One region of the Sphingorhabdus lacus genome, then DNA from elsewhere that is predicted to be linked to it. Evidence: predicted binding sites of a transcription regulator. Region 1 holds the regulator's gene; each other region holds the start of a gene.
What was found. The regulator LexA, encoded in region 1, represses DNA repair genes until DNA is damaged. The targets are predictions, from matches to a motif close to GTTCCNCNCTTGTTCT.
Positions count from the first base shown of each region.

Region 2: uvrA (excinuclease ABC subunit UvrA) is a predicted target of LexA. The motif match lies at 6,995-7,010, and genes of this name have one in related genera.
Region 3: EUU25_RS09030 (transcriptional regulator) is a predicted target of LexA. The motif match lies at 8,541-8,556, and genes of this name have one in related genera.

Region 1 covers NZ_CP035733.1:913,105-923,780, forward strand. The annotation lists gene moaC (cyclic pyranopterin monophosphate synthase MoaC) at 1-341, shown strand, start outside; gene EUU25_RS04215 (molybdopterin molybdotransferase MoeA) at 335-1,513, shown strand; gene lexA (transcriptional repressor LexA) at 1,603-2,289, shown strand; gene EUU25_RS04225 (ComEC/Rec2 family competence protein) at 2,283-4,358, opposite strand; gene EUU25_RS04230 (citrate synthase) at 4,677-5,963, shown strand; gene EUU25_RS04235 (sensor histidine kinase) at 5,975-7,306, opposite strand; gene EUU25_RS04240 (hypothetical protein) at 7,303-8,274, opposite strand; gene EUU25_RS04245 (hypothetical protein) at 8,319-9,335, opposite strand; gene EUU25_RS04250 (Hpt domain-containing protein) at 9,605-9,916, opposite strand; gene EUU25_RS04255 (coiled-coil domain-containing protein) at 9,988-10,676, shown strand, end outside.
Region 2 covers NZ_CP035733.1:50,668-61,343, reverse strand. The annotation lists gene EUU25_RS00315 (NupC/NupG family nucleoside CNT transporter) at 1-874, opposite strand, end outside; gene EUU25_RS00310 (NUDIX hydrolase) at 871-1,656, opposite strand; gene EUU25_RS00305 (autotransporter outer membrane beta-barrel domain-containing protein) at 1,686-2,549, opposite strand; gene EUU25_RS00300 (sigma-70 family RNA polymerase sigma factor) at 2,675-3,277, shown strand; gene EUU25_RS00295 (hypothetical protein) at 3,274-4,182, shown strand; gene EUU25_RS00290 (hypothetical protein) at 4,521-5,081, shown strand; gene EUU25_RS00285 (DUF4126 domain-containing protein) at 5,213-5,986, shown strand; partial or broken gene EUU25_RS16520 (murein L,D-transpeptidase catalytic domain-containing protein) at 6,075-6,830, opposite strand; gene uvrA (excinuclease ABC subunit UvrA) at 7,021-10,053, shown strand; gene EUU25_RS00270 (hypothetical protein) at 10,092-10,676, opposite strand, start outside.
Region 3 covers NZ_CP035733.1:1,915,325-1,926,000, forward strand. The annotation lists gene EUU25_RS08985 (CocE/NonD family hydrolase) at 1-872, shown strand, start outside; gene EUU25_RS08990 (nitroreductase family protein) at 938-1,612, opposite strand; gene EUU25_RS08995 (amino acid aminotransferase) at 1,882-3,099, opposite strand; gene maiA (maleylacetoacetate isomerase) at 3,169-3,804, opposite strand; gene fahA (fumarylacetoacetase) at 3,801-5,099, opposite strand; gene EUU25_RS09010 (VOC family protein) at 5,096-5,644, opposite strand; gene hppD (4-hydroxyphenylpyruvate dioxygenase) at 5,644-6,759, opposite strand; gene EUU25_RS09020 (Lrp/AsnC family transcriptional regulator) at 6,917-7,387, shown strand; gene EUU25_RS09025 (helix-turn-helix transcriptional regulator) at 7,742-7,999, opposite strand; gene EUU25_RS09030 (transcriptional regulator) at 8,012-8,464, opposite strand; gene EUU25_RS09035 (hypothetical protein) at 8,852-9,130, shown strand; gene traL (type IV conjugative transfer system protein TraL) at 9,159-9,446, shown strand; gene EUU25_RS09045 (type IV conjugative transfer system protein TraE) at 9,456-10,037, shown strand; gene EUU25_RS09050 (type-F conjugative transfer system secretin TraK) at 10,027-10,676, shown strand, end outside.

The DNA.
Region 1 (10,676 bases):
AAGGCAGCGCCAAGAAAGGCGATGTCCTCGCCACCGCACGCATCGCCGGGATAATGGCTGCGAAGAAAACGAGCGAACTCATACCACTATGCCATCCGTTGCTGCTTTCGAAAATAGCAGTAGATTTCACCTTTGAATCCGATGGCATTCGCGCAACGTCGCGTGTGCGTCTTACCGGGCAAACAGGCGTAGAAATGGAAGCGATGACGGCGGTGTCTGTCGCGCTCCTGACCATTTACGACATGGCAAAAGCTCTCGACAAAGGCATGACGATTACAGAAATTCGTCTTTTAACCAAAAGTGGCGGCAAATCAGGTGATTGGGTGCGTCCCGCATGCTGAGCTTGGACGAGGCCCAATCGCAGCTACTGGCTTTGGCTACCCGCTTACCTTCCCAATCAAAGCCGCTTTCCGCTTGTTCCGGCCACTATCTGGCTGAACCCGTTATCGCGAAACGCACCCAGCCCGCTGCGGATCTTTCGGCGATGGATGGTTATGCCCTCAGCAGTTTCACCCAACCTGGCCCTTGGCGCGTCATTGGTGAAAGCGCAGCAGGTCGACCTTTTGGGAACGAAGTCGGCGCAGGCGAAGCGGTCCGTATTTTTACTGGCGCACATGTGCCGGCAGGCTGCGACACGGTGCTTATTCAAGAAGATGCGATCCGCGATGGCGCGACACTAAAACTGAATGGATCGGAACTCCTGAAACCAGCGGCGCATATCAGACGTGCCGGTGGCGACTTCCTCGAAGGCTCCACTTTGCTGGATACGGGGATCAAACTTACCCCCGGCGCCATCGCGGTCGCGGCGATGGCCGGTTATGGAACGTTAAATGTCGGTGGCCGCCCGCATGTAAGCATTTTGGCATCGGGAGACGAATTACGTGCGCCCGGCGAGCTTTGCGATGATGCCCATATACCTTCCAGTAACACCCCAATGCTTGTCGCTATGCTATCAGGGTTACCATGTGATGTAACGGATTGCGGAATTGTAGAAGACACGATGGAAGCGCTTGAAACTGCAATCCAGAACTGCATGCAATCCGATATCATCGTCACTACAGGTGGCGCCTCTGTCGGCGATCATGATCTGGTGGAACCGGTGCTCCGTAAATTGGGTGCCCAAATCGACTTCTGGAAAGTAGCCATCCGACCTGGAAAGCCCCTCATTGTAGGACGAATCGGTAAGACTATCATCCTTGGATTGCCCGGAAATCCGTCATCGGCATATGTCACAGCAACACTCTTTCTTTTGCCCTTAGTGCGATTTCTGGCGGGTTGCACAGCACCGCTACCTAAGGTCAATAATGGCACACTAAACCATGCGATCGCCGCGGGTGGCAAAAGAACAGAGTTGTTCCGCGCCCTTGAAGAAAATGGCGTGATCTCAATATTTTCAAGGCAAGATAGCGGAATGCTGACACCGCTTTCCATGGCAAATGCTCTGCTAATCAACCCCGTTGACGCGCCCGCACGGGTAGCGGGGGAACCTGCCCAGTTTTTGCGGATCGACTGACGGAAACTGTGTTCGGATTACCAAGTGTTGACTTAACCGCATTTGTTCTCTAATCGTTCCATTCATGTTCAACATATCGGGAACGTCACATGCTCACCGCAAAACAACATGAATTGCTTCTTTTTATCCATAAGCATCTGGAAGAAAGCGGTATTTCACCTTCATTTGAAGAAATGAAGGAAGCTCTCGATTTGAAAAGCAAATCCGGTGTCCACCGGCTGATTGGTGCGTTAGAGGAACGCGGGTTTATCCGCCGCCTCGTCAACCGCGCCCGCGCACTTGAGGTTGTAAAAATGCCGGAAGGTGGGACGAGCCGACCTTCCAATATCACCAAGCTAACCCCTGCCATCGCGTCGAACAAAGCGCAGGTTAATCTACCCGTCGCTGCCAACGATGTTCTCGAAATTCCTCTGCACGGCAAGATTGCTGCGGGTGTTCCTATCGAAGCGCTTGAGGGACAAAACTCGCTCTCTGTACCGATGGCTTTGCTCGGCAGCGGTGAACATTATGCGCTTGAAGTATCTGGAGACTCCATGGTGGAAGCCGGGATATTGGATGGCGATTATGCCTTGATTAAAAAGGCGAGCACAGCGCGTGACGGCGAAATCGTCGTTGCTCTTGTACGGGGTGAAGAGGCTACACTGAAATATCTGCGCCGCGAAGGTCAGCGAATTCGTCTCGATCCGGCAAACTCGCTTTATGAACCGCAATATTTCGAGTCCCATGAAGTCGAGGTGCAAGGAAAGCTGGCTGGGCTATTACGTCGCTATCACTGATTTATCGGCGGTTCGGTTCGGGCGGCTTTTACCCAAGGATAGTGCGCATTTTCATCGTTGACACTAACGACGGTGCCGCTCGGAAGGAAGAACGCCAGCCCGCCGCTTTCGGCAAGCATTCCCCTATCTGCTTTGATCCATTTGGGCTGACAGGATACCGGTAGCCAGCGATCACTCACAACGATATCTGCCCGGCGACAGGCAGCGGCCATTTCAAGCTCCGGTATGGCATAGGCTGTCCGCGTCGCCATAATGCTCCACTCTCTGCTCCCCCTCCGCATGCTAATTACACACACATCGGGCGAGCAGTGTGTCCCAGGCCATTGCTCAATATTCACGGGTTCGGACAATGTACCGACGCTTTCGAGCATCATGTCCTGAATATACTCACCCGTTCGCGCACGTAGCAACGCAACACGTCCGTCGGGCTCCGACACAGCCAAATGCTTGCCGTCCGACGTTACCAACACATCAGGTCTTGGTGCGGACAGCATTGCCCACATGCCAATCGCAACGGGGAGCAGCCCCCCAACACGAGCAGGGCTCTTGAGCAGGCCGATCCACAGCCCTCCGAAAACCATCATGACAAATGCCCATAGTGGCATGGCGGGCATCATCATCACAGCGCCCTGCAACGAACTGACGGAACGGGCCAAGGTGAGAATGGCCTCGATCCCCTGCCCGGCTATCCACCAGGCCGGAGCACCAATTCCCGCCAAGTCGAGCATCAGCGCTAAGGCTTGTGCCGGCATCACGAGAAAGGTTGTGAGCGGGATCGCCATAACGTTGGCAAAGGCGCTGTACATCCCGGTGCGATGAAAGTGATACAGCGTGATAGGCGCTAGAATGAATTCGATGGCTATGCCCGTAACAATCAACGCGACAATCGCCCGCAATGCCCGTGCGATCAGGGCTTCATCGCGGCGCTCGGTCCAGCGCTTCATCCAGCCTGCTTCGTGCAGAATCACGATCGTTGCCACAGCCGCAAAGCTGAGTTGGAAACTTGGTCCTGCCATAGCCTCGGGCCAGAAGAGCAATACAATGATCGCTCCTGCCGAAACGAGGCGCAACGTTAACGCTTCGCGCCCGAGCGCCATAGCCAAAAGAATGAGCAACGCGGCAATACACGACCTGACGGTGGGGACTTCAGCCCCAGCTAACAATGTGTATGCGACAGCCCCTAACGCTGAGAAACCGGCTGCCAATAGAGGAACCGGGTAACGGAGCGCGACCATCGGAAATAGTGCAAAAACCCTGCCCGCCAGGAAAAACAGAAAGCCGACGACGGCCGTAACATGCAGTCCGCTAATGGATAACAAATGCGCCATACCACTATCGCGCATCGCCTGCGCGTCGACGGGGTCAATATTCGCCTGATCACCCGTAATAAGCGCAGCACCGATCTCGCCCGTGCCCTTAGGCATTTGCGCGATGATATGCTGCGTTAGGAAATTACGAACTTCCGGAATTGAGTTGGAAGCTGCAGTGGATTTAACGATAGCTACAGGACCTAATGCGCGGCCCGTAGCACCTAATTGCTGAAACCATGCCCTGCGTGCAAAATCATAACTACCCGGTAGAATTGGGCCATTTGGCGGCATCAATCGTGCCCGCACCTGAATAATGGCACCCACATTGAGTGATGCTGTTCCAATCTGCTCCTGCGTTAGATTCAGCCTGATTTTGGGAGGTAAATTTTGACCCTCGCCTGTTGCGATTTCCAAGCGGATAACTCCGCGTGCGCCCATATATTCGATCTTATCGACGCGCCCGTAAAGCGAGCCCGTCCAAACTTTTTGCATTACTGGCCCGGCTACGGATGCAGACTTCAATGAAATCGCTGCAAAACCAACTATCAGAGTAATGGCAGCGATGACGAGCAATCTTGCCAAACGCCTTCGAAGGCCAATGGCGACGCTGAAAAGGACTAAAGATACGGACATAATCAACAACGGAACCAATCCGCTATCCCCGGTCACCTGCCAAATGCCTATTCCCGAACCGATCCCGACCGGCAACCAGAGTGGGAGTTGCTCGCGTTCGCGTTCCAACCTGCGGTCTATCGCCATGCTTATGGACGCTATTTGGAAATTTGGACGGGCATATTGCCGCGGCAAACTTCCAAAAAAACTAATCATGTCAGCGGTGTAGCATCTTTGCCACAAATAACAATTATATCGTCGGTCAATCTAAATGCTTTGCCTTGACGACCGTGTATTTTGGCACCATTGCCGACAAAACGATAATGCCAACTTCTCCCCAAGAAATAATGGCAGTTGAGGGGCCTAAAGCAAACGCATCTGGCGTTTCGGCGCCTTTTGTCGGACATGGAACATAGCCTGAAAAGGGGCGCCCAATTATCGGGTTCGAAGTTATGGAGTGTAAAAATGGCGGAAAATAATGCAACGCTGACAATCGGAGATACCAGCTACGATTTGCCAATCATGAAGGGCAATGAAGGCCCCGATGTTTTGGATATCCGTAAATTATATGGCGCATCCGACCATTTCACGTTCGACCCGGGTTTCACCTCTACCGCCAGTTGCGAGTCGGCCCTGACATTCATTGACGGCGATGAAGGTATCCTTCTCCATCGTGGCTATTCCATCGAAGAACTCTCCGAAAAGTCGAGCTTCATGGAAGTGTCCTATTTGCTGCTCAACGGCGAATTGCCGTCGAAGACGCAGTTGGTCGAGTTCAGCCAGACAATTTCGCGGCACACCATGCTACACGAACAGCTGGCGACCTTTTATCGTGGCTTCCGCCGCGATGCGCATCCCATGGCGATCATGTGCGGCGTCGTGGGGGCTCTTTCCGCATTCTATCACGACTCCACAGACATCAGCGATCCGACCCACCGGATGATTTCCAGCCATCGGTTGATCGCCAAGATGCCGACCATTGCAGCGATGGCGTATAAATATTCGATCGGGCAGCCCTTCTTGTACCCCGACAACAGCCTGTCCTACACTGGAAACTTCCTGCGCATGACGTTCGGCGTCCCGGCTGAGCCTTATGTGGTAAATCCCGTCATTGAACGTGCGATGGATCGCATTTTCATCCTGCATGCGGATCACGAACAAAATGCCTCGACATCGACCGTGCGTCTCGCCGGTTCATCGGGGGCCAACCCCTTTGCATGTATTGCAGCCGGCATTGCCTGCCTGTGGGGTCCGGCGCATGGCGGTGCCAATGAAGCGGCGCTCAACATGCTTCGCGAAATCGGCACGCCCGACAAAATCCCGCACTATATTGAGCGCGCAAAGGACAAGAATGATCCGTTCCGCCTGATGGGCTTTGGACATCGTGTTTACAAAAACTACGACCCTCGCGCTTCTGTGATGCAAAAGACGGTTCGTGAAGTTTTGAGCGAACTGAAGGTCAACGATCCAATATTTGATGTGGCCCTCCAGTTGGAGGACATGGCGTTGAACGATCCTTATTTCATCGAAAAGAAGCTGTTCCCGAACGTCGACTTCTATTCAGGTATCATTCTTTCAGCCATCGGCTTCCCGACTGAAATGTTTACCGTGTTGTTCGCCCTGTCCCGGACCGTAGGCTGGGTTGCACAGTGGAACGAAATGATTTCGGACCCTGGCCAGAAGATCGGCCGCCCGCGTCAGCTTTACACCGGCCCAAAGCATCGGCCCTACCCCGGATTTGACGAGCGTTAATTGCTGTTGGATTAGCTATTCGGAAGGCGGAGGGTGAAAATCGCACCTCCGTCTTCTGCATTTTCAACATGCAGTTCGCCGCCCATCGCACGGGCAAGTCGGCGGGAAATATACAGACCCAGGCCGCTACCGCCATCGCCGGACCGTCCCAGACGTTCGAATTTCTCGAATATCTTTTCCCGGTCGGCAGGGTCAATACCCTTACCTTGGTCACGCACCGAAATAACCGCCTCTGCGTCCACTGTGGCGATGTCGATAAAAATGTTCGTGCCGTCCGGTGAATAGCGAATGGCGTTATTGACCAAATTCAGAATGATCTGAAGCGTACGCCGGAACTCTGCCACCGCTGGTACCAGCATGTCTTCTGGCGGGGTGTGGACCGATATGCGGTGGTCGGCCGCCTTGAGTGCAAGCAACCCCGCCACGCGTCGCGCAACGTCACCCAGTTCGATATTGTCCCGCGCGGCTTTGAAGTCCGGACGTTCTACCGCCTCCAAATCACCCAGATCGTCAACTAGGGCCGACAAGTGGCGGGCAGCATTCGCAATATCACGCGCATATAGGGCATAATTCTCTCGGATTGGGCCTTGCAATTCACTGCCTATGGTTTCGGCATTGGCAATGATGCGCCCCAAAGGCTGACGCAGCACAGGAGCCAGATTTTTCCCGAATAGTGCGCCTGCTGCTACGCTTTCCTTCGGCGCAGCAATAGGAGTGCTTGGTTCTTCGACCCGTTCAAACTGCAGTTCAAATCCGTTCGCAACGGATCCGCCGTTGACATGGAAAACCAAGCCATCGCTCACACGCGTCAAACTACATGACGTAACCGCAATGCTGGCGGACATTGACGATAGCAATGAATCCAGAGCGGCCCCGCCCTCAAATACCGACGCTAACAACGCCCTGCCATCACGGCCAAAATCGGACGGCATCAGGCCGTGGGACGCGTCCCCGGTCGCCCTGACCAGTCGACCGACCGGATCAAACTTCATCACATTTTCGTGGACAATTGGGGCCGGTGCACTGGTTGAGCCGGTGCGCCGGACCTCGGGCAACACGCGCCAGCTTATAATAGAGAGCCTTGCCTTATCCGGTGTAGGATCGATCTCGATCCAGAGCTCCAGATGTTCGGCATCGTCAGCCACGCGAACCGCGCGCGATAATTTCATCTGCAGCTTTATCGCCAATAACGCCAACGTCTTGATTGCCGGAACAGCCAGCAATTCATTCTTGCGTCCCCCGGCGCGCTCGTTGAGACGCACCAGTGCATCGTCGGCCGAAACTAGACGGCCGTCAGCATCTACTTCACCCGAAATGGGATTAATAAGCTGCGCACCACTCATGGCAGTTTTCCGCCCGACAGAAACTGCGCGCGCGCAGATGCCCAATATCCGATCTGGGTTAAGGCTTCATCAGCTTGCAGATTTGCGTAGCCGTACTCGAATATTCCCGCCTCTCTGGGTGTGATCAGGTCGCCACGGAAAAGAAAGATGTTCTTGAGCGCATGTGTCTTGGACACGCCGCACGCTGCCAGCATGACGGCATAGGGTGCCGACGATGACGCGTCGATGAGACGCAGAATATGGTCATGGTCGAGTTCCAGATCGGCAGAAAGCGCAGCCACATGCAAATGCAGACCATAAATCTCAGGATTCCCGACCAGCGTATGGGTCGGATCGTCCGAAAAGTGCACGATTTTTCGCGCTGCATCCTGTGCACGATCAGCTTCGCAAAAGCTGGAGAGAAGGGATTTTGCTGAAGCAATTATGGCGGGCTGCCGCGCGCCTTCAAATATTTCGATGGCAGCCACAATCTGCCAAGTTAGCTTATAGAGCAATTCGGACGTGAGACCCAGATAGGTATTCCCTGCCCCGCTCCGATGTAAGCTTTCTGCAGCCAATAAGGTTTGCGCAGCATCCGCCAACATCCCGTTTTGATGGTCAAGATATGCCGATGCCGACTTGACCTTATCTTGGGCGATACACGCGCCAAGACGGTCTTCAGCGACGCGCGCCAAGATAAAATCGATTAAATCCGGTTCACGCAAAAATCCGGATTTGGATAATATGTCCCAAGTTAAGGGGAAATGCGGGTTGCGTTTCGACAAAAGCCGCGCTTCCAAATCGGAGACCAACTGGATCAGCTTCGCCGAAACGGCGCTAATCGTTGCCTCAGTCGGCGGATTGACGGCGGTTGGGAAAATAACAGAAGCGATATCTGTACACAGAGCGTCGATGTCGTGCGCATGCTCGGCGCCGACTTTCATCAAAACATTAATATCATCGACACCGTGATCCAACGGAATTTCCATGCTGAGAACAGCGAATAGCCTATCAAATAAAGGTTTACACGGCTTTAAGGCTGTTTCTGAGCAGCAACCACGCGCCTGGCTAGATACTGTTCCGTCAAGAGAAGCGCAAGTTGCGCAAAAACAATAATTTTTAGCCCAAACGCATATTCCGAGAAATAGGCTGACATCGCCATCCCAAGGACCAAGAGCGCCGGCGAGCATAAAAAGTTCGCAGTCCAACGTTTTGCGGGAATTGGCAGCGCCAATGCCGCCAATCCCAGCATGATGGTCGTGAATTCCACCGCATTTGACCCGACTGTAGCCTCGCTAAATGCCACATAAAGCGCGGATATAATTGAAACCACCCAGAAAACCGTGCCATGGATAGGACTCCGTCCTCTATGGGACTTGATGTCAATCAACGTCTGGATCTGGTTCAGCATCAGACCCAAGAAAATGAAAAGCAATGCGAATACGGCCTGATTCACGGCCGTAAGAACCAGGCTCAAGCCAACGGCAACTGCGGCCGGAAGATGTGCAAATTTGGAAAAACTGGCATTGCCCCAAGCAACGGGCGCAAGCCGCTCCGCAATGGCGCCAAAAATATTCCGCTCGATCCACCCTTTCACGACGTCGACCCGTGCCTGCATTTTTTTCGCGCCAATAGCTTGAGCGTCTGCGGCGCTGCTTATCTTCGCGATTTCAGCATTTTGAATGGCGCTCTGTGGCAGTGGATGGAATGGCGTACCGATCTGGATGGCAAAGCGGAGCAAAGTTGATGCTATGCTCCATCCTTCAGGAATGTCGTGAATCGACCCCAGCTTTCCCGTTTCGAGCAGCGTAAATCCTGCCCAGCATCGCGTGAGATCAATCCGCTCGAAATCGGCACTTTCATTTCCAATATCGCAGGTCGCTACGCAAGGCGTTCCCGACCCGATCAGCCGATGCAAAATGTCTTCAGAAAAATACAGGCCTTCGGCGAGGATAACGAGGCGGGATTTAAGATCGCTGGACTTCTGCAGATCCTCAAGCGTCCGCACAAAGTGGATGGTAAGCCCAAAGCGTTCGCCAGCATCTGACATTTTGAGCAGAGCGCCGGACACGTTGTCCACTTCAACGAAGCAGGTTGTAATTCCGGACTTTTGGAGAGCAGCCAGCTGCCATTCCAGAACCGACTGGCCAGCAATTGTAAGAGATTGCGACTGATGCTCAGCAAAATTGGGAGTTTCTATTGTAGAAACAACGGACAAAAGTGCCGCTGGTGGACCTTGGATATTGTCGGCAGATAACATCCGCCCGATATGGACGATATTACCTCATTTCCAACTATTTTGTTGGCATCGTCCCTGTTCTAGGAAATTTCGTGCGTTTCGATTTCGATAATTGCGGCCTCGATGTCACGAATTACAACCGGGTCACCGGGTGCTCCGACGCTGGCCATATCTGCCAGTTCCATGAGGCGTGTTGCCCCAAAACTTGCGGCGAGACCCTTTAATCGCCAGCTTGTGTACTGCCAATTGGCGTCGCAACGCGACCGGGAAAGCAAGCTTAATTGCCGGCGGGCACTCTCTACGAAAGAATGGCGCAACTCCGCCATCAAGGCATAATCATCGCCTGAAGCGGCTTTTATCGCTGTGTCAAAAGAGCCATAATCCATAGACATTCCACAGTCATACGCCACTTAGTGTTAAGTTTGCGTTTCCCCTGTGGATAAAATATGGTTAACAAAGTTCTATGACTGCACGCTCTAAAATTGTTGGCCTAACTCGGCAGATTGAAAATGGTTCCGTTGACGAAATGGAAATCCATATCTCTGAACATGATTTGGTGTCCGGCGCGGAACCATCTCCCATGCCGGACGCGAGTCCCGATTATGATCAGCCGGAGGATGTAGCTGAAGAATATTCAGAAAAATCTGTCCGTTGGACGAGCTATCTTTTACCTTTTGCGATCGTCACGCTGACGATCGGTTGGACCGCCTATTTTGTGTGGACCTATCTACCGCTGATCAAGGACGGGCTCAAGGGTGAGTATCTGATCACCCTGATCAGCATCTGGGCTACTCCTGCTATGTTTCTGGCAATTTTATGGCTCTTGGTTATGCGATCCAGTCGTGCTGAAGCGTTCAGGTTTCGCGATGTAGCGCTCTCGCTGCGCAAGGAAAGCGAAGCGCTCGAAATGCGCATGCGCACGGTGAATGAAGAAATATCCATGGCGCGCAGCTTTCTGGCCCAGAATGCTCGGGAACTGGAAACAGTCGGAAAGCAATCTTCACAAAGTTTGATGGAAGCCGCGCAAATTTTGACCGCTGCATTGTTGGACAGCGATGAAAAAGCAAAAACGCTCGAAACGGTAAGCAATGCCGCCACCACCAATCTAGAACAACTCCGCAAGCATTTGCCCGTCGTAACTAGCGCTGCCAA
Region 2 (10,676 bases), 860 kb from region 1:
CGCCCAATATCTGGTCAACCAGTGCGACAAGCGCGAACACGACGATGATGATGCCGATCACGGCCAGGAACAATTGCACCCCGTCCATCGTGCCGGTGATGACGGCGTCGATGCTGCTTTCATATTTCAGACTTGTATCGTCCGGCTCCATCTGGGTGTCGCCATCGCCCGGGACCATCAGGCGGGCGATCAGTATCGAGGCGGGTAAAACGATCAGCGATGCCGAAATCATATGCCCCACGGCATCAGGAACCGTTTTCGACAGCGTCTGCGCGTACAGGATCAGGATCGCACCCGAGATCGTCGCCATCGCCAGCACCATGACCGCGAACAATTCGCTTCGGCTCATTTTTTCGAAATAGGCCCGCACCACCAAAGGGGCCTCGACAACGCCGAGGAAGATATTTGCACCGGCGCTCAGTCCGACAACGCCACTGACCCCCATCGTCTTTTGCAGAGCCCAGCTCAGCCCGCGCACGATGAACGACAATATCTTCCAGTGCCAAAATAGGGCGGAAAGCGCCGAGAACACAATAACGAGCGGCAAAATCTGGAAGGCAATAATCAACGGAGGTTGCGCGCCATCCTTAAGGACGAAGGGCATTTCGCCCCCGCCCGTATAACCGAACATATAGCTGGACCCGACCAAGGTCGCCTTTTCGATGGCCATCACCGCATAATTGGCAAGCATGACGACATCCCACACAAAGGGGACACGCACGATCAAAAGCGCGATGCCGATTTGCAGCAGCAAAGCCCCGCCGACCCAGCGCCAACCGGGAAACGCCTTGCGATTTTCCGACAAGCCCCACGCGATCAATACAACCAGCGATATGCCGATCAGCCCTTGCAACTGCTGCAAGACTGCCATCATCCGCGCATTGCCGTTTCAATGGGTTCGGCAAGAACGGGATAGCCATGCCCTTCCGGTATGCACAGCCAACTCCCGTCCTCGCGCTTGTCGATATAGGTCTGAACCATCGTCACAGGGTGCTCAGCCGCATGTCGGGCGGCAGAATCAAAGGTGCCGAAAAGGGCAAGCCGTTCGAGGTTGCGCCGTGTCGGAAAGATAATCTTGACCTCATCGCGATCCGCTTTGTCCAGGACTTCAGCCGCCGTGGCCCAGAACAGCGCGCGGTTTTCCGTATGGTCTACGGTCGCCACAGGGGCGGTAGCACCCGCATCTGCCAGATAAAAACGCGTGTCAAAAACACGGCTCGCCCGCTCGAATGCCGGGGGACGCCAACGCGACCAAGGAACCAGCCGGTCAAAGTCCGGTGTCCAGCCATGGCGCGTGCATATTGCCTGCAGGCTCTCTCCATCATGCAACGCCGCCCGCGCTTCGTCACATTCGGCGGGGTCAGAAACACCAGCAAGGCCCAATGCCAACCCGGCTTCCTCGATCGTTTCCCTTATTGCCGCAAGCCGCGCCGCCGCCTCGTCCAGCGGCAAGGGGCCACCCAGCATTTCCGCATAATCGAAATCGGCCGCATCCACCTTGCCGCCGGGAAACACCGCCGCGCCGCCTGCAAAGGCCATAGCTTTGATCCGTTCCACCATCAGCAAAAGCGGCGCGCCGCCGGATGGATTCTCGCGGAAAATCACCATCGTGGCGGCGGGCGTGGCTATGGGCTCTTCGGCGGTGTCAGTATTCATGCCGCCACAAAAGCATGCTTTCGTGACAGTTAGAAGCGGAAACTTAACCCTGCGATTAAACTGGTTGCCTCCGGCCCCGCAAATCCTAGCGTGCGGTTGGCGTTGAGGTTCAGGCTGATATCTTGTGACAGCGCAAAAGAGGCGCTCGCGCCAACTTCCGCCCATTCATCACTTTGCCCCGGGACATTGCGTGCGGCGACAATGCGGCTGATGGTCCCGCTTCCCGTTCCCGAGCGTGTCGCGCTGCTGTTCGACGTGGCAACAAAAGCCGCGTTCACGCCAAAGCTGTGCTCGGCATCGGATCCGAACAACGTCTGCAGGGCGACACCAGCCGAGCCGGTCACACCATCTTCGCGCGATTTCACGGTCGTGACCTCGCCGCCTGGAAGCGTGACTGCACGACCAACATCGATACGGTCATAATCTACGGCCAAAAAGGGCGATGCGATCACGCTCTCACCCGACATCACATCATAGCTTATCCCGCCACCGACGGCGAAGCTTGATCCGTCGCTGTTGATCGTCACACGGCGGCCGAGGCGTTCGAACACTTCCGTATCGAAACGGCGTTGGCCCAACGAAACATAGCCGTCGACGCTGAGGTCGCCGAAGCTTCTTCCGCCCGAAAGGGAAACGGTTTCGCTATTCACGGGCACCGCATTCAGCACGCCCTGCGTGACCCCGCCGCGCACGGCGGAAACGGACAATTGGATAAAGCCCTGCTCAAATTCGCGGGCAAGCGAGAGGCTTGCAAATTGCGGGTCCTCATCCTGTGCATAGACGGTAACACCCGCATTGATGGACGCGCGCCAGTTATTTTCATCCTCCGCATGAGCTTGCGCCATGGGTATCAGACTAGTTGCGGCGCATAGGCCGATCATCCAGATTTTCATAAACTGCCTCCTGTTGAAACGCCCGGTTAAGGGCTGGTTCGCATTCAACGGACGACAAAAGAAAAACCTTCGAAATTTTTTCGAAGGGTTTTTGCTTTATAAACGTAAAGCATGTGAACCGCATTATGATGAGTGGCGAAATGATGCAGCAAGCGATAAAATTAACGCAGGAAAATGACGACGAACTGGTGGCTCGCATTGCCGCCCGGGATCATGGTGCCATGCGGCTTGCCAGTGATCGCCATGCCAATATGGTCTGGCGCGTTGCCTACCGGATGCTGGGCGACGCCGCCGAAGCCGAGGATGTTGCGCAAGAGTCGCTTCTAAAGCTCTGGAATCATGCGGATCGCTGGAATGCAGGCGGGCCCGGCATTGCGCCTTGGCTCAAAAAAGTGACGGTCAACCAATGCCTCGACCGGCTGCGGCGCAAACGCTTTGCCAGCGACGAAGAAGTCCCCGAGCGGGAGGATGAAACCCCGTTGGCCGACCGCCAGATGGAAGCGGTGGAGACCGGACAGGCCGTGAAAGACTGCATTGAAACCCTGCCCGACCGGCAGCGTGCCGCGGTCATTTTGACCTATTATGAAGAGCAGCCCAATCAAGGCGCTGCGGAGACGTTGGACATGCAATTGAAAGCTTTTGAATCGCTGCTGTTCCGGGCGCGGTCCAGCTTGAAAGGCTGTGTCGAACGCAAGGGCGTGGTTGCGCACGGGAGGGCAGGACAATGACCGACCCCGCATTCTCGCCCGAAATGGAAAAGGCGTTGAACGCCTATGCCGTTCCGCCCGCACCCGCCGGATTTTCCGACCGTCTCATGGCCCGTATCGCCAGCGGTGATACCGGCAACGTTGCGACTGCTATGCCGGAATTACCTGCACGCCGCCGCACACCCAGCCCATGGCGGCGGACAAGCCGGATCGTCGGATCCGTAGCCTTGTTTTCACTGGCGACCGCAACCGCCGCTGCTGCAGGTGTGTTCGGGCATCCGGTGTATCTGCCGGGGATTACCGAAGCGCTGGTCAAGGCCGAGATTGTCGAGGCACCGGCGCCCCGTCCGCAACCAAAGCCCGTCCAGATTGCCGAGCAATCCACGCCATCGGAAATTGTTACGCCCGCACTGGATGAGCAACCGCAAGGAAGCGCGATCGTGACGTCGCGTTTGACGGCCTTGCGCGAAGATCCGCGTTTTGCCGAACTGACGCCCAAGCAAAAACTGGCAGTTGCGGGGCGCGAAGTCCGCACGATGGTGCGCAGCGGCGAAGTTACTCGCCAGGAAGCGCGTGCCGCCGTGCGCGACATAGCACGCAATGCCGATCCTGCGACAAAAGCAGCTGTGCGCACGGCGATTGCAGAGCGCCGAGAGAAACGACTTGAACGGCGGAACGGCGCGGTCGCTCCCGCTAATGGTGCGGCGACAGAACCGCTAGCGGTAACCACGCCATCGACCGCAGAAGAAGAGCAAGCCGTTGCGCAAAGCGAAGCTGTACCCGCTTTGGCCGCGGGCAAGTTGACCGACGAACAGGCCGACGCCTTGCGCGAGCGCCTGCGCACCGCCAGCCCCGAACAACGCGCCGCCCTGCGCAACGCACTGCGGGAACGCCGCCAGCTGCGCCAGCAACGGCGTGCGCAGTGAGGGTGATGAAAAGGAAACACGAAGCCTAACTCGCCTCTCCCGTTGGCCTCCGGCCGCCTTCGGCTCAGGGGAGAGGTACGTAGTCTTATGGCTTTAGCCATTAGACGGAGTGGAGAGGGGGCGTTGGTGCGCTGACCTCGCCGTCGGAGCCCCTCACCAACTGCGCCTAGGCCTGTCGGCCAAGGCTTCGTATCCTCTCCCCTGAAGGGGAGAGGAAATAACCTTTCTTATTCATCCCGAAAAAACTCCAAAAAAATTTCGAAGGGTTTCCAAACCTCATGCGTTTCAGTTTCAGGAGCGGGGAAATTCTCCCTCCCTTTGAAAACTGGAGAATGACCATGAAATATCTTATTGCACTTCCTCTCGCCGCCCTTGCCTTTGCCGCATCGGCCAATGCCCAGACCAGCAAGACGGTCACCGTTGAAAAGCCAAAAGGCACCGCAACCAAGACCGTAACCCGCGAAAACGGTAATGTAACCGTTGATGCGGTCGCCACACGCGCCAGCGACGGTGCAACCGCCACGCATCACCGCGAACGGACAAAGACCGAAGATGGTGTCAGCGGCAGCGGATCGCAGACCGGCTTTAACGGCAAGACCCGTTCCTATGAATATGACCGTGTCCGCACCGAAGATGGCTTCACCACCACCGGATCCGCCGTCGACAAGCAGGGCCGCACCTATGAATATGACGCCTTTGGCCGCAAGACGGAGACGGGCCGTGAAACCGGCCGTACGGTGCTGCGCGATGGCGAGCAGGTGTATAACCGCACCAGCAATGTGAACCGCGCTGACGGTCAGGTAACGCGCGACGTCAATGTCACACGCGCCCAGGACTTCCGTCCCAAAAAGGCCCTGCCGATCCGTCCGGGCAAAGCCCTGAAGCGTCGCGGTAACTAAGCTGCGAGGTTGGGGACTGTCCCCAACAGTAAAAGCAAATCTATCCAGTTTGCCGCGCGCCTGTCCGCACTCAGGGCGCGTGGCAATCCTTCCCCCCGCCCGGGCCATGCGACCCTGAACCCGGGCACCCTATGGGGAGCAGAGATGCGGGCCTCCACATCCCTGCTCCCCACCCTTTTTGGAACTTCGGATGTTGGGCGACAGTCCTCAACCCGCCTGCCAACAGCCCCATTGCGCCCGACATCCATACATGGCAGCGTAGCCGGATACGGGTGGAGGACAATATGGGCATCATCGAACTATTAGGACTCGCCGCCAGCCTGAGCCTGCTTTCCGGATGGCGCTTTTACCTCACCATTTTTGCGACCGGCCTTGCGATGCATTTCCAGATCGTACCGCTTCCCGAAAATCTCCAAATGCTGGATGTTCTCGCCAACCCCTGGGTGTTGGGGATCAGCGCGGTCGGGGCCATTGCGGAGTTCTTTGCTGACAAGATTGCCTGGCTCGATTCCATCTGGGACGGCATCCACACTCTGGTCCGGCCCGTCGGCGGAGCGCTTCTTGCGCTGGCAATTGTCGACAGTTCGGACCCGACTTGGCAGGTGATTGCCTTCCTCTTGGGTGGCGGGGCGGCTTTTGCGAGCCATGCCACCAAGGCAAGCGCGCGGGCGGCGGTGAATACGAGTCCTGAGCCGTTCAGCAATATCATCCTGTCCAGTGTCGAGGATGTCGCGACCGGCGGCCTGCTCGTGCTGGCCTTTGCCAATCCGGTGGCAGCGATGCTTATTGCCCTGACGCTGCTGGCGCTGGCGATATGGGGGTTGTGGGCGGGCTACCGGGCGTTCCGGCGGCTATTTCCGAAGCCGGTGGCGCAGCAGGAAAAGCAGGCGCCGCCGCAGGAGTAGATCCGGTCCCCCGGGCAAAGATCACATTGGGATTGGCGACCGGCACGATGGGTTGCGGCAGCTTGCCGCTATAGCCCGCATAGAGGAAGCCGCCGTTCTCGAGCGTTTCCAATATCCATTCGCGCTTGTCCGGTTCCACCACAAAACAGCCTTCACTTGATCCCGGGCGGCCGCGGGTGGCGATCAGGTCGGCGTTGAAGTAGCGGCGGCGTTCGGGGGTGTAGCTGTGCACGACGATGTCGCGGACGCGCATCTGGTTGTTGCTGGGCTCCAGCCCGTCGAGCCGGAGCGAGAGGCCATTGATACCCACATAACGCTCCCCACCCCGCGCCGCGCCGAGGGAGGAGGTCAGGCTGTCCTGCACATTGGTGAAGATCGTGGCAAAGCCGTCGTCGTCCGGATCGGAGCCGATACCGTGCGCCACGCGGATCGGGCTGTCGAGTCCCTCCCCGCTGCGCAGGTCGACGCGGTAGAGGCGCGGGTCGCTGCTGTGCCGGGCGAAGTCGACGATGACGATGACCGCAGGGCCGCTGCTGCGCCCGAACTGGCAATGATGCTCGCGATACTTCGCGACCGCCGCGGAAAAGAGCCCGGCATCCAGACGCTGCCGCGGCGCGTCCAGCCCGCCATAATAGCCAAAGCCGATCGCCCGCTCGGCAAGGGCCAGCGTGTCGCAGCCGATCTCGGCGCGCGGCGGCTTGACATAGATGGGTTGCGCGACCGGGGCGTTTCCGGTGCCGCTCTGGAACACGATCGGAGATGCGGCCTCCTGCGCCAGACATGGCGCCGCAGCCAGTGCGCAATACACCGATATTTGTTTCCGGAGGATAGTGTACCAAGTCATGCGTCTGCCCTAGCCCTGCCCAAAAGCTGTTAGCCCAACGTTGCGACCATTATTTCGTTCCATTATGCTGCATTTGCGAGATTCGGCAAGCTTGGGAAAAACCCTGCCTTGAAATGGGACGCAAGTCGGGCCATTTCGCATGTCACGCACCCTCTTGCGCATTTAGAACAAATCTGGAACAACTGACCCCATGTCACTCACCCATATCAAGGTGCGCGGTGCGCGCGAGCATAACCTCAAGGGCGTCGATATCGACCTGCCCCGGGACAAGCTGATCGTCATTACCGGCCTGTCGGGGTCGGGCAAGTCGTCGCTGGCCTTCGACACCATCTATGCCGAGGGGCAGCGCCGCTATGTGGAATCGCTGTCCGCCTATGCGCGCCAGTTTCTGGAAATGATGCAGAAACCCGATGTCGAGCATATCGAGGGCCTTTCCCCTGCCATCTCCATCGAGCAGAAGACGACGAGCCGCAACCCGCGCTCGACCGTCGCCACCGTGACCGAGATTTACGACTATATGCGCCTGCTCTGGGCGCGGGTCGGCGTCCCCTATTCCCCCGCCACGGGCCTGCCGATCACCGCCCAGACCGTCAGCCAGATGGTCGACCGCGTCATGACCCTGCCCGAGGGCACGCGCGCCTTCCTGCTCGCGCCCGTGGTGCAGGGCCGCAAGGGCGAATATCGCAAGGAACTGGCCGAGTGGCAACGTTCGGGCTACACCCGCGTGCGTATTGACGGCGAATTTTACCCCATCGAAGAAGCCCCCGCGCTCGACAAGAAATACAAGCATGACATCGAAGTCGTCGTCGACCGCATCGTGGTGAAGGACGGCATCCAGCAACGTCTGGCCGAAAGTTTCGAGGCGGCGTTGAAGCTTGCCGATGGCTTGGCTTTTGTGGATCTGGCGGATGGGACTGTGGCGGAGGCTATGGGCACCGCCAGCTCCGGTTTTGCCGAAGCCAGAACCCCGTTCGTAACACAAAACCGTAGTCCTGAGCTTGTCGAAGGACGACCCACAGCCGAGAACCGCCCTTCGACAGGCTCAGGGCTTACGGTAGATGGAGATGGCAGTTCATCCAAAGCCAAGATGAAAGGCACCGGCCTGCCCGCCAACCGCATCGTGTTCAGTGAGAAATTCGCTTGCCCGGTCAGCGGCTTTACCATCGCCGAAATCGCGCCGCGCCTCTTCTCCTTCAACGCACCGCAGGGCGCTTGCCCCGAATGCGACGGACTGGGCGAGCGGCAGGAATTCGACCCGCAACTGGTCGTCCCCAACGAACATCTCAGTCTCAAAAAAGGCGCGATCGTGCCTTGGGCGAAGTCCAACCCGCCGTCGCCTTATTATATGCAGGTGCTCGCCAGCCTCGCGAAGGCCTATGATTTCAGCCTTGATACCCCGTGGGAAGACCTGCTGCCCGACCAGAAGCTGATCATCCTGCACGGCACCGGCGGCCTGCCGGTCGAGCTTACCTTCAAGGACGGGCGCAAGGAATATACGGTGCGCAAGGCGTTTGAGGGCGTCATCGGCAACCTCAACCGCCGCCTGCTGCAAACCGACAGCGCGTGGATGCGCGAGGAGCTTTCGAAATACCAGACCGCGCAGCCCTGCGAAACCTGCCACGGCGCGCGGTTGAAGCCGGAGGCGCTGTCGGTCAAGATCGCTGGCGTCGACATCTCCATCCCCACGCGGATGAGCGTCGCCGACGCCGTGAACTGGTTCGCCAGCGTCAACGACACGCTGACCAACCAGCAGCAGCAGATCGCCAAGGCCATCCTCAAGGAAATCAACGAACGGCTGGGCTTCCTCAACAATGTCGGGCTCGATTATCTCAACCTCGACCGCACATCGGGCACGTTGAGCGGCGGCGAAAGCCAGCGTATCCGCCTCGCCAGCCAGATCGGTTCGGGCCTGTCGGGCGTGCTCTATGTGCTCGACGAACCCAGCATCGGATTGCACCAGAAGGATAATGACCGCCTGCTCGCCACGCTGCGCCGCCTGCGCGACCTCGGCAACACGGTCATCGTCGTCGAACATGACGAAGACGCCATCCGCACCGCCGACTGGGTGGTCGACCTTGGCCCCGGCGCCGGGGTGCATGGCGGCACCGTCATGGCGGAAGGGACGCTGAAACAAATATTGAAAGCCAAGGGCAGCCTGACCGCCGACTATCTGAACGGCACGCGCGAGATTGCGGTGCCCAAGACACGGCGCAAGGGCAACAAGAAGAAGCTGACCGTCCACGGCGCGCGCGCCAACAACCTGAAGAATGTGACCGCCAGCATTCCGCTCGGCACCTTCACCTGCATCACCGGCGTGTCGGGGTCGGGCAAGTCGAGCTTCACCATCGACACGCTCTACGCCTCTGCCGCCCGCGCGCTGAACGGTGCGCGTGTCATTGCGGGCGCGCATGACAAGATCACGGGCCTAGAGCATTGCGACAAGGTGATCGACATCGACCAGTCCCCCATCGGCCGCACCCCGCGCAGCAACCCGGCCACCTATACCGGCGCCTTCACCAATATCCGGGACTGGTTCGCCGGATTACCGGAATCCGAAGCGCGCGGGTACAAGCCCGGCCGGTTCAGCTTCAACGTAAAGGGCGGACGCTGCGAAACCTGTAGCGGCGACGGCCTGATCAAGATCGAGATGCACTTCCTGCCCGACGTCTATGTGACGTGCGAGGAGTGCAACGGCAAACGTTACAACCGCGAAACGCTGGAGGTGAAGTGGAAGGGCCTGTCCATCGCCGACGTGCTCGACATGACGGTCGAGGATGCGGTGGAGGTGTTCAAGGCCGTCCCGCCCATCCGCGACAAGATGATGATGCTGGCCGAAGTCGGCCTCGGCTATGTCAAGGTGGGGCAGCAGGCGACGACCCTATCGGGCGGCGAAGCGCAACGCGTCAAACTCGCCAAGGAACTCAGCCGCCGTTCCACCGGCCAGACACTCTACATATTGGACGAGCCCACCACCGGCCTCCATTTCGAAGATGTCCGCAAATTGCTGGAGGTCCTCCACCGCTTGGTCGAACAGGGCAACAGCGTGGTGGTGATCGAACATAATCTCGACGTCATCAAGACCGCGGACTGGATCATCGACCTGGGGCCAGAAGGCGGCGTCAAGGGCGGCGAGATCGTGGCCGAAGGGACGCCCGAGGATGTGGTGAAGGTGCCCGCGAGTTATACGGGGCATTATTTGAAGCCGATGTTGGGGCGGGGGTAGAAGGCAGAACCTCTCTTTCAGGGGGAAGATATCAAGGCTTAGCGGCTTGCCCCGCCGGAACCTACCGCCGCAAAAAACTTGTTCTGGATGTCTGTAAAATTTGAACCGGATGTGTCCGAAACGAAATCTGATAATTGAGCACCAAAAAATATACCGCGCCTTGCGTTTAAAATTGCGAGTTTTTTAATAGTGCTAGAACCTGTTGACCGGTCTTGAAATATATACGTGATTAGCTGTCTAAAATCCGTAGATCGAAATGTACGATCGACCGATTTTACTTCAATTATTACATCAGTTGTTCGGATATCTCCCCTTGAGTGATTTAGTAAACCACATCCAGAAAATAAAGGATCATATTGAAGTGGAATGTTATTACCTGCTATTCGTTGAGCCATAATTCCTATTCGGTGAGCTAGATCAGTAGCAGCCTTTGCCTCGTCACTGCTCAACTGTTGATCATCAACTGGCACACCCGGCAAATTCGCAAGCCGGATTTTTGCCTCCGAGAATGCATCGGAAATCGTCAACGAAGGGTGTCGACGCATGCAAAACGCAACTTCGCTAACGAGGGCGCTTCGCAGTGGTGCTATAGGCCAACTTAATTCATTGAAGCTTCGTTCGTA
Region 3 (10,676 bases), 1.0 Mb from region 1:
TCGACAGGATCGGCGCACTTGCAGTCGAATCCAGGGGCCACAAGCCCGGCCAGCGGATGGCCCGGGAATTCTTCGACTGGTGTTTAAAGGGAACAGCGAGCCGTCCAGCCTGGCCGTCCGCTCAGATGTTCGTTCCGGGCCAGAACCGTTGGATCGAGACGGAGCGCCTTCCCAGTCCCCTTGTGAAGTCCAGAAAATTGTTTCTCGGCGGATCGGGGCGAGCCAATGCAATCTCCAGTCAGGGCCTCCTTGAGGCCGCTCCAAGCCAAAACGCGCTCGACGAGTACACACACGATCCCGCAAACCCCGTTCGCAGTGACCTTCCGGCGAATGGCCACAGGGCCATAGCTGGGGGTTTAATCGGGCCGGTTGACATCTCTCACCAACTGGCGCGCACCGACGTTCTTACATACGCTACACCGCCGCTCAAGACTCCTCTCACTCTTCTCGGAAACGCGAGGCTTTCGATCTATGTCCGGGCTGACGTGCCGGACTTCGACATGGTTGCTTTGCTTGAGGATGTAGCACCCGATGGTGCTGCCATTCGTCTTGATTCCGGATGGGCCGGCGTTCTACGCGCCCGCTATCGTGGCGGTTCTGGTCGTCTTGCGCTCTTGAAGCCAGGCGAAACCGTGAAGCTCGAAGTTAATCTGGGCGAGAAGGGGCATACGCTGCGCGTCGGCCATCGCTTGCGTTTATCCGTCTTCAGCAGCGCCTACCCGTTTATCAGCGTCAATCCAGGCACCGGCAACGATATCGCCACCGACAACGCATCCCCCCGTTCGGCTCGAATAACGATCCTGCGGGGTTCTTCGTATCCGTCGGCGCTGAGCTTGGAGGTTCTTGAACCAAGGGCGCAACCATCCAAATGAGCACCTACTGGGACAGGTTAGGGGTTGGGCGAGCTGCTATCCTTGTTCGCCCAACCCCGCTGGCACTAGCGATAATCCGCAATCTCTTCGAAAGGCTTTTTGACTTTGGCATGGACGGGAACCGTCGCGCCGTCGGCCGGATATCCACACACCAGCAGAAGATAGGGTTTTTCGGAAGCTGGACGACCGCACATATCATTCAAGAAGGTCATTGGCTTGGGAGTATGGGTCAGCGTCGCTACACCGGAATGGTGCAAGGCTGAGATCAAAAAGCCCATCGCAATCCCGACCGACTCCGGAACGTAGTAGTTCTGGCGCTCGATGCCCTTGCGAATGCCCCCCTTGCGTTGCCCGAAGATGGCAATGATCCAGGGAGCGGTCTCAAGGTATGGCTTCTGGTCATCAGTTCCAAGTGGCGTAAGCGCGTCGAGCCACTCCTCGCCTGCCTTGCCACTGTAGAATGTGCGCTCTTCCGCTTCTGCGCGTTCCCGCAGCTCTTTCTTCAGTTCCGCCGATCCGATGATGGAGAAGTACCAAGGTTGGTGATTGGCCCCGCTAGGGGCAGTACCGGCAGCCTTCACGGCGTACTCGATCACTTCGCGAGGTACCGGACGGTCGGAAAATTCCCTTACCGTATGGCGCTTCCGCATTTCCTCGTAAAACGCTTCCGCACGCTCGATCATCTCCGGATGAGGATAATCCATCCGATCGGGAAGAGGTATCGAATCATGCTCTTTCATTGCCCTAAACTCCTTGTCCAACAGCGACAGTTACATTTTTTGCCGACACTTTGTCGACATGATAGAATGGAAAGCCATTGAGTGCAATCATAGAAGTTCGGACTTTCGCAAGCATATGGTATTTCCAAAACTTTATAGACCAAGCATAGCTCCTCCGTTCTGGATAAACTCTCGGATTTTTGGCTTGGGCTCGATACGACCAAGCTGAGGAAAAATTCCGCTTAAACCTGATTCAAACATGCCAGCGACAGGTCCAGGCTGGACGCCTTTCAACTTAAGTATCCAGAGATCGATTGCACAAAATGAGGCATATTCGCCTCACTTAATCCCGCGATGTTGATGCGACCGTCCGGCGCCATGTAGATCGCCCTTTCCTCCCGGAGCAACTGCACCGCATCTTTTGAGACGGGCAGCAGCGAAAAAAGCCCGCGTTGATTGGCGACCGCAGACAGTTGCGGCAGTGAATTCGCAACAGCCTTTCGGAGCCCGTTTATCCTTTCCCGCATCGACGCCAGTTCCTCCTGCCAAACGGATCGAAGTTCGGGACTGGAAAGGATGATTCGGCATGTCGCCGCACCATGGTCCGGCGGCATGGACCACATAGCGCGCGCGGTTCCGAAAAGCTGCGAGCGCACAGCATCAGTTTCAGCGTGCGTTGTGGCCTTCACGAATAGGGATCCAACACGGTCCCGATACATGCCGAAGTTTTTGTCACAACTGTAGGCGACAATAGCTTCAGGCAAGTTCTCGACAAACATCCTCACGGGTGCTGCATCAGCCTCAAGACCATCCCCAAGCCCATGATAGGCAAAATCAATGAGGGGAAGCAGGCCCTGTCGCTGACACAGCGCGAGTAATTCCGTCCATTCTGAACTACTGAAAGTCGCGCCAGAAGGATTGTGGCAGCATCCATGCAATAGGATGACGTCCCCTGACTTGGCAGACCCGAGGTCGGCCATCATGCCATCGAAATCAATCCGCAAAGTCGCCGGGTCGTAGAAACGATGGGAGCGGCTCTCAAGGCCTGCCGAAGCGATCAGGGGAAAATGGTTCACCCAAGTCGGGCTGCCAACCCAAACTACTGCATCCTTCGAGGCTTCTGCGAGCAACTCGAATGCAAGGCGGAGCGCGCCATTGCCCCCCGGGGTTTGCAAGCGGACTAGGAATGGCGAAGTCGCGAGATCATCGCCTAGCGCGAGACGTGCCGTCAGATCGACGAAGCCGGAATCACCAACCGGGCCTAGGTAGGACTTGCTATCCTGCTGCTCGACCAGAATACGTTCAGCCGCCTTGACGGCACCCAATACCGGCGTAAGACCCTGATCATCTCGGAAGATCCCCACACCAAGGTCGATCTTGTGCGGCCGGTGGTCCTCCTGAAACAGGCGGATAAGGCCGAGCAAGGCATCAGGCGTTTGTTGGGCTAGTGATCTGAACTGACTTTGATGCATAATTTTTCTCCACGTTCGGCCGGTACTTTGCGCCATACCGTACGATCTTGGCCGGCTATGACCTGGTTTCTATGGTCAGGCTCTCATAGGGATTGGTGGCGGAATTCAGCCCGACCCGGCCTGCTGCTCAGGGGCCGCATCTGCAAAAGCCGCTATCGCCCTTGCATTCTTCGTTACCGCTTTAATGGCGGGAAAGGTCTCCAATGAGACTTCGAAGCGATCGGCAGAGTAAACTTGCGGGACGAGGCAGCAATCCACCAAGCCTACTGTGTCACCGAACGCGAACTGGCCGCCATGCTTCTCAATTAAAGCCTCGAGCGCCTCGAAGCCGCCTCGGATCCAGTGCGCGATCCAGTCGTTGACCGCCGCCTCATCGGCACCGAAATCGTTGCGCAAGGCATTGAGGACCCGAAGGTTGTTCAGCGGATGGATGTCGCAGCAGATGACCTGCGCCATGCCTCGCACGATAGCCCGACTTTCGGCATCTGAAGGCAAGAGCGGAACCTCCGGGTATCTCTCCTCTAGCCATTCGATAATTGCCAGTGACTGGGTTAGGCAGGCACTGTTCATCTCTAGCGTAGGAACCAGTCCCTGCGGGTTTACCGCCAGGAAGGACGGGTAGCGCTGCGCGCCAGTGCGCAGGTCATGGCTAAGCGCTTCGTATGGTACGCCTTTGAGGTTCAGGGCGATGCGCACACGATAAGCCGCACCCGAGCGCCAGTAGTCGTGCAATCGGATCATGTTCGGGCCGCTTCCACCACTCCGCTACACAAGCCGAAGCCGATCGAGCGGAAGCCGTCGCGCACCGCACGGGCAGACAGGATCAGCTCATCACCATCTTCGAGGAAGCTTCGTTCTTCGCCATCCGGTAAGGTCACAGGCGCCTTGCCCCCTTGGGACAGCTCCATGAGGCTACCCAGGCCCGACGGATCCGGAGTCGAAATCGTGCCTGTACCAAGCAGATCGCCGGGCATCAGGTTGCAGCCATTGGCCGTGTGGTGAGTTACCATCTGTGCAACCGTCCAGTACATTGATGTGGCAGGACCGGTCCCCAGCCGATGCGGCGGCATTCCCGCTTCACGCATTTTTCGTGTCGCGATCCAGGTCTCGAGCGTGAGCGCAAATGCGCCCTCGGCCTGATCAGTTGCATCGAAAAGATAGGGCAGCGGCGCTGGATCATCTTCGGGCCGGGCAGGTTGAGCTATGCGAAACGGTGCCAGGGCCTCTGCGGTGACTACCCAGGGCGAAACGCTGGTGAGGAAGTTCTTGGCCAGGAACGGGCCGAGCGGTTGATACTCCCATGCCTGCAGGTCGCGCGCCGACCAGTCGTTGAGCAAGCATAGGCCGCCAACGCGCGAGCCCGCCTTGCTGATCGGAACCGGCTCGCCCAGCGCGTTTTCTCCTGCGATCCAGACTCCAAGTTCCAGCTCGTAGTCCAAACGGTAGGTCGGGCCGTAACCGGGCAAGTCAGAGTAAGACGGCTTGTGCTGCCCTTTCGGACGAATGACCGGAGTCCCCGAGAGGCGAATTGAAGATGCCCTGCCATGATAGCCGATCGGTACGTACTTGTAGTTTGGTAGCAGCGGATTGTCAGGCCGGAACTGCCTGCCGATATTGGTGGCATGATGAATGCCGACGTAGAAGTCGGTATAGTCGCCGACCGTGAACGGCAGGTGCATTGTACAATGCTGCGACGGATAAAGGTGCGGCAACAAAGCCACTCGGCTCGTTCGATCCGTCAGGCTCGCAAACACCCCATGGCGAAGTTCCTGTCTCTCCGCGGAGGATAGTGCGAACAGCGCATTTAGCGTGCCCGTTTCCAGTGCTGGGCGAACGCTGTCAGGAAGGAGCCTGTCACGCGAAAGACCGGACAGATCAAGAATTGAGTCCCCGATAGCGGTTCCGACACGTCGCTGCCCATCACCAAGAGAGAAGATTCCAAGCGGTAGGTTCTGTACCGGGAAGTCGGGGTGCTCGTCAGCTCCATCTATCCAGCTGCTCGCCTCGCGATCATGCGTATGATCGATATGGCTCATTCAGCGGGCTCCGTGTGCAGCCAAGCCGCATGACGCGGTGCTCGCTTCGTCCGGCTCCATTCTTCCAGCATAACCGGAGCGAGCTCACGCAGCTCCGCATATTGCTCCGGTGTGCCTATATTACAGGCCAATTCGAGCCTGTGTCCGTTGGGGTCGAAGAAGTAGATCGACTTGAAGATCCCGTGGTATGTTGGGCCGAGCACCTCGATGCCCTGAGCTTCGACATGGGCCTTGGCTGCCAGTAGCGCGTCCAGATCAGCCACCTCGAATGCAAGATGCTGAACCCAGGCAGGAGTATTCCGGTCGCGGTCCAATTCCGGCTGGTTGGGCAACTCGAAAAACGCCAGTACATTGCCGCCTCCCGCATCGAGGAAGATATGCATGTACGGATCGTCTTCACCAGTCGAGGGCACTTTGTCCTCCGCGAAAGCGGTGGTGTATTCCATGCCTAGGACGCGGCTGTACCACTCGACGGTTTCTTTCGCATCCTTGCAGCGATAGGCAACATGGTGGATGCGCTTCAGGCTGGGTGCCGAGGTCGTCATCACTCGGCTCCTTCCATCTGAAGCGCACCGCGGCGCAGCTGATCGCGCTCCATGCTCTCGAACAGGGCAGTGAAGTTACCCTCACCAAAGCCCTCATCCTTCTTGCGCTGGATGAATTCGAAGAAAACCGGGCCGATCATTGTTTCGGAGAAGATCTGCAGCAGCAGCCGTGGATCGCCTTCCGCGGTCGATCCGTCCAGCAGGATGCCGCGCTTCTGCAGTTCGGCCACCGGCTCGCCGTGGCCGGGCAGCCGCTCGTCGAGCATCTCGTAGTAGGTCGCCGGCGGCGCGGTCATGAACGGCGTTCCGCAAGCCTTGAGTTCATCCCACGATGCGATCAGATCATCGCTGGCAAAGGCGATATGCTGGATGCCTTCGCCATTGTACTGACGAAGATACTCCTCGATCTGACCGCCGCCCGCCTGACCTTCTTCATTGAGTGGAATACGGATCTTGCCGTCTGGCGCAGTCATTGCGCGGCTGGTCAGGCCTGTGTATTCACCCTTGATGTCGAAATAGCGGATTTCGCGGAAGCCGAAGACGCGCTCGTAGAAATCCCCCCAGTGAGCCATGCGCCCGCCGTACACATTGTGGGTCAGGTGATCGATGGTGTGGAAGCCAGCACCAACCGGATGAAGGTTTGCCCCGGGTTCGTAGACGAAGTCGATATCGTAGATCGAGAGATCGCTGCCGCTTTCATGGCCTTCGTAGCGGTCCACCAGATAGATGATCGAGCCACCGATTCCGCGGATCGCCGGCAGCTTCAATTCCATCGGCCCTGCATGGATGGCAACCGGTTCAGCACCACGTTCAATTGCCGCCGCATAGGCCTTTGCCGCATCGCGAACACGCCAGCCCATCCCGCAGCAGGAGGGGCCGTGTTCGGCTGCGAAGTAGGCCGCGGGGCTTCTAGGTTCATAGTTGGCGATAAGATTGATTCCACCCTGTCGCCACAATGCGACGTCTTTTGACCGGTGTTGGGCAATGCTTGTGAAGCCCATGGATTCAAAAACGGGCTCAAGCACGCCCTTCTGCGGAGCGGAAAACTCAATGAACTCGAACCCATCGAGTCCAAGCGGATTCTCAAAAAGGTCCTGTCGGTGTGTCGGTTCAATCACGGGTCCAGCCTTTGCTAGTGATGTTGCGCTTGCCGGGAAGGCATAGTGACTGATTACCAAGGACAGAGCGCGTGGTGTGCGCGAAAATCAGGGGTGACAGCTTTTACTATGCACGATATTCGCGCAATTATGATTTATAGTGATAGATTGACGCATGGACCGGATTGATCGGAGAATTCTGAAGCACCTCCAAAGCGATTCGTCCCTTTCACACGCTGAACTGGGCGAGCGTGTTCACCTTTCGCCCTCGCAGGTATCCCGGCGAATTCTACGCTTGCAGAATGAGGGTATCATTGCCGGCCATGTCGCTCTGCTGGACGAGCAAAAGTTGGGTTTGCAAGTGGAAGCCTATGTAATGGTATCGCTTAGTTCTTACGCGCCGGATGTCGTCAAAAAGTTCCATGACCGTATGACCATGCTGGACGAAGTCTTATCTTGCGCCTCGACCACGGGAGATCTCGATTACCTTCTGCGAATTGTCGTCCCTGATTTGCGGGCATACTCGAAACTGATGAACAACGAACTGCTCGGCCATGGCGATGTCGCAGGCGTCAGGACAAGTGTAGTCCTTGACCGGATTAAACACACGACAGCCCTGCCGATATCAGAAAAGGATGGAAATTGACGATCGAGTGATCGAGGGGTTCGCAAAGCTGCAAGCGATCAATGAAGTACCGATGCTTGACGCCGATATGTCCAACAGCCTGAACTGAGGTTATTCAGTGAGGACTTTATGAAGGAACATAGTCTCGACCCTCGGCGGAGGGCTTCATTCGGTTCTTTGCGAAAGCTATGTCGCTCGTGCATGTCGCGCCAGACGCCCCCGGTCTGCAGCACTTGGAGCAAACCAAACAGGAAGAGCCGATTATCACCAGTGGTATGCGCTCAGCTACTTCGCTCCATCAGCAGCAGCCAGACTGGTTCCCACTGCGCTTCTGACAAATCCCGCAGCGCATGTAGGCTTCTTGAAAATCAGCCTTTAGTCAGAGTTGTAGACTGTTTCAGTAACCTGGGTAATCCATGCATCAATTTCAACCTCTACCCAAACGGCGCATTTAGGGCCAAGTGAACGGGATCGGGGAAATTTGCCTTCGCTCATTCGTTTGTAAATAGCTGAACGGCTCAACCCAACACGCTTGATCACTTCTGGCAGCCGGATAAGACGCGACTTAGCCTGCACGACGTCGATCGGTACATCTGTAGAAGGTTGCGGAACAAGATACGTTTCGGATCGCATATCGATTTCCTTCTATCGAATGGACAGATCACGATTCACGACATCGCGAATATGATCAGCAAGCAATTTGGCAACAAGCCGCGAGGTCCCAACGGCCCAGCGAGGCCTGATCTCTTGCAGATCTTCGCCCAAAGCCTCGGCAATTGTCGCTGGCAGCGCAGTGAACAGCTCATCCCAGAACTGCCCCATATCCTGATGCATCCATTCGGACGCCAGATCTTCATGTCCTGCAAGCGCAAGCGCCAATACGCCTTTGGGAGGAACGCCAGAAGCGCTGAGCAGCCGTAGCGCTTCCTCAGTCGTCACCGGTCGCGTCCCGCGAATAACACCCAGCAGAGCATCTTTATGAAGTCCGGTCTCACGTGCGATCGTGCGCCGAGCCTTGGATGACCCATCAATTGCCTTTGCCAATGTGCGCGCCAGTACCGGATCAACTCTGGGGCGCTCGGCTATTTCCATATGCATCGATGGATGTCCTTTCGTTGTTCATCGCTATTGATTCGATTCAATATGTGGACATCGTGCCTGTAGGAAACAGAAAAGAACATTAGCAGAACATATAGGATTTCCTATTTTGAGACGATTCGCCTCTGTGGCGCATTTTCCGCTCGCTGGTGGCCGATTCTCCGGCCGCATGTCGGCGCATGATTGACGGCTTTTGGCGCTTTCGCAGTCGGTGCTTGCCGCGCTTTCGCAAAACGCGCTCCCCATAGAACGCTCGGAGCACATTCCACTTTCCTATCCCTCTCCTAGCGCATCATTAAGAACAGACAGCGAACAATATCGCTGCCCACCCTCTCGATGGAGAATGCATCAATGACCACAATGTCCCTCAAACCCCGGCTCGGCAAAATGACCGGTCTAGCGCTGCCGATCGCGATCGCAGCCCTTGCGGCAACGGCTGCTTATGCCGGTGCCGACACCACCTTCACCCCAGCGCTCACCAAGTTCACCGACTTTCTCGAAGGCTCGGGCGGCAAGATCATCACCGTGCTGAGCCTTGCAGGCGGTCTCATCGGCCTTGCCTCTGGCCGCTTCACACTGAGCCAGATCGCTGTGCCCGTTGCCGTTGGCATCGGTGTTGGCACCGGCGTGCCGATTGTCACCTCGACCATCACTGCTGTGATCTGATCGGCACACCAAAAAGGAGGGTGGCACCATGACAGACAGATATCTTGTTCCCAAGCGGCTCGACGATCCGGAGCTTATCGGCTTCTGGACGCTCGACGAGTTTGCCGGGATCATCATCCCCTTCACCTGGGGAATCCTAAGCCAGCATATCTTCATCGGCATTATCGTGTCAGCCGGAGCCTGGTTCACCTTGCGGAAGGCAAAAGCAGGGCGTGCCAGTTCATGGGTCCTCCATGCCGCTTATTGGTATCTGCCTTCAGGGTTTACCGGTCTGGTCGCAACGCCGCCCTCCCATTGCCGGCTTCTGGCCGGGTGAGGGAAAACCATGCTGACCCATATTTCGCACGAGCGCAGCCAGTCGCTCCTTCGCCAGAGGAACCTGCTCGCGCTGACCAGCGTCGCGCTTGGTCTGGCGCTGGTTGTGACCGGCGGACTTGCTGCCACCCGCGACCGCGAGGTCGTGCTGGTGCCGACGATCGCCAAGCCGTTGAGTATTTCAAAAAGCGGGGTGAGTGCCGACTATCTCGAACTGGTAACCCGCGATGCCTCGCTGATGCTCCTCAACCGCAGCCCCGAAGGGCTCGATTACTGGATGGCGCAGATATTGGAGCTCGCCTCGCCTGCCCATCATGGCAGTCTCAAGGCCGAGCTGGTGCGTATCGTCGAAGAACAGCGCGGTTCGGATGTCACCCAAGCCTTTGTCATCAAGGGGCTTATCGTCGATCCGAACAAGCTGACGTCGGAAGTGCATGGCACCTTGAAAACGCTTGTCGGCGCGCAGGTCATTGCGAGCGACGAACGCCGTTTCCGTTTCGACTGGAGCTATCAGGGCCTGCGTTTGGGGCTCGCTGGCTTCACCCAGATCAACACGCCCGAAAATCCAGAGGAGAATGACGATGCGGAATAATCCCGTCCTTTGCATCTGTGCAATTGTGGCCTGCCTGATGCCGGGCGCTGCCTTTGCTGACCAATACAAACAAGCCGCCGACAATGCGCGCATCGAATGCGTGGTGTCGAAGCAGGAACTCACCCGCATCGCGCTCATCGGCGACCAGTTTGCGAGTGTTTCGAAAATCTCGAGCGGCACACCCTATAATGATTTTGCGGTGACCAACGAGCCGGTGCGCGGCGATATCTATATCTCGGTCCCCGAAACCTATGCGGCAGGCTCGATCAGCTTTTTTGCTACGACCAAGAAGGGCTTCGTCTACAAATTTGCCTGCAAGGCCGAGACAATCGAAGCCCAGCAGCTGTTCATCAGCAATCCGGCGCTTGCCAAGAGCGATGCTGCGAATTGGGAACAGCAGACCCCGCAAAACCAAAGTGCTGTCCGCCTCATCCAGGCGATGGCGACCGATCAGACAATCGACGGCTTTGAAATCCGCCAGTCGGCAAGCCCTGCAGCGCGCGTGGGAAATCTCGAAATCCAGCTGATCGCTGAATATCGGGGTGCTGCACTTTTCGGAAAGGTCCTTCGCCTCACCAATCGCGGCAAGAAACCATTGCCGCTCGCCGAACGCGATCTCGCGCCCAAGGACACGCTTGC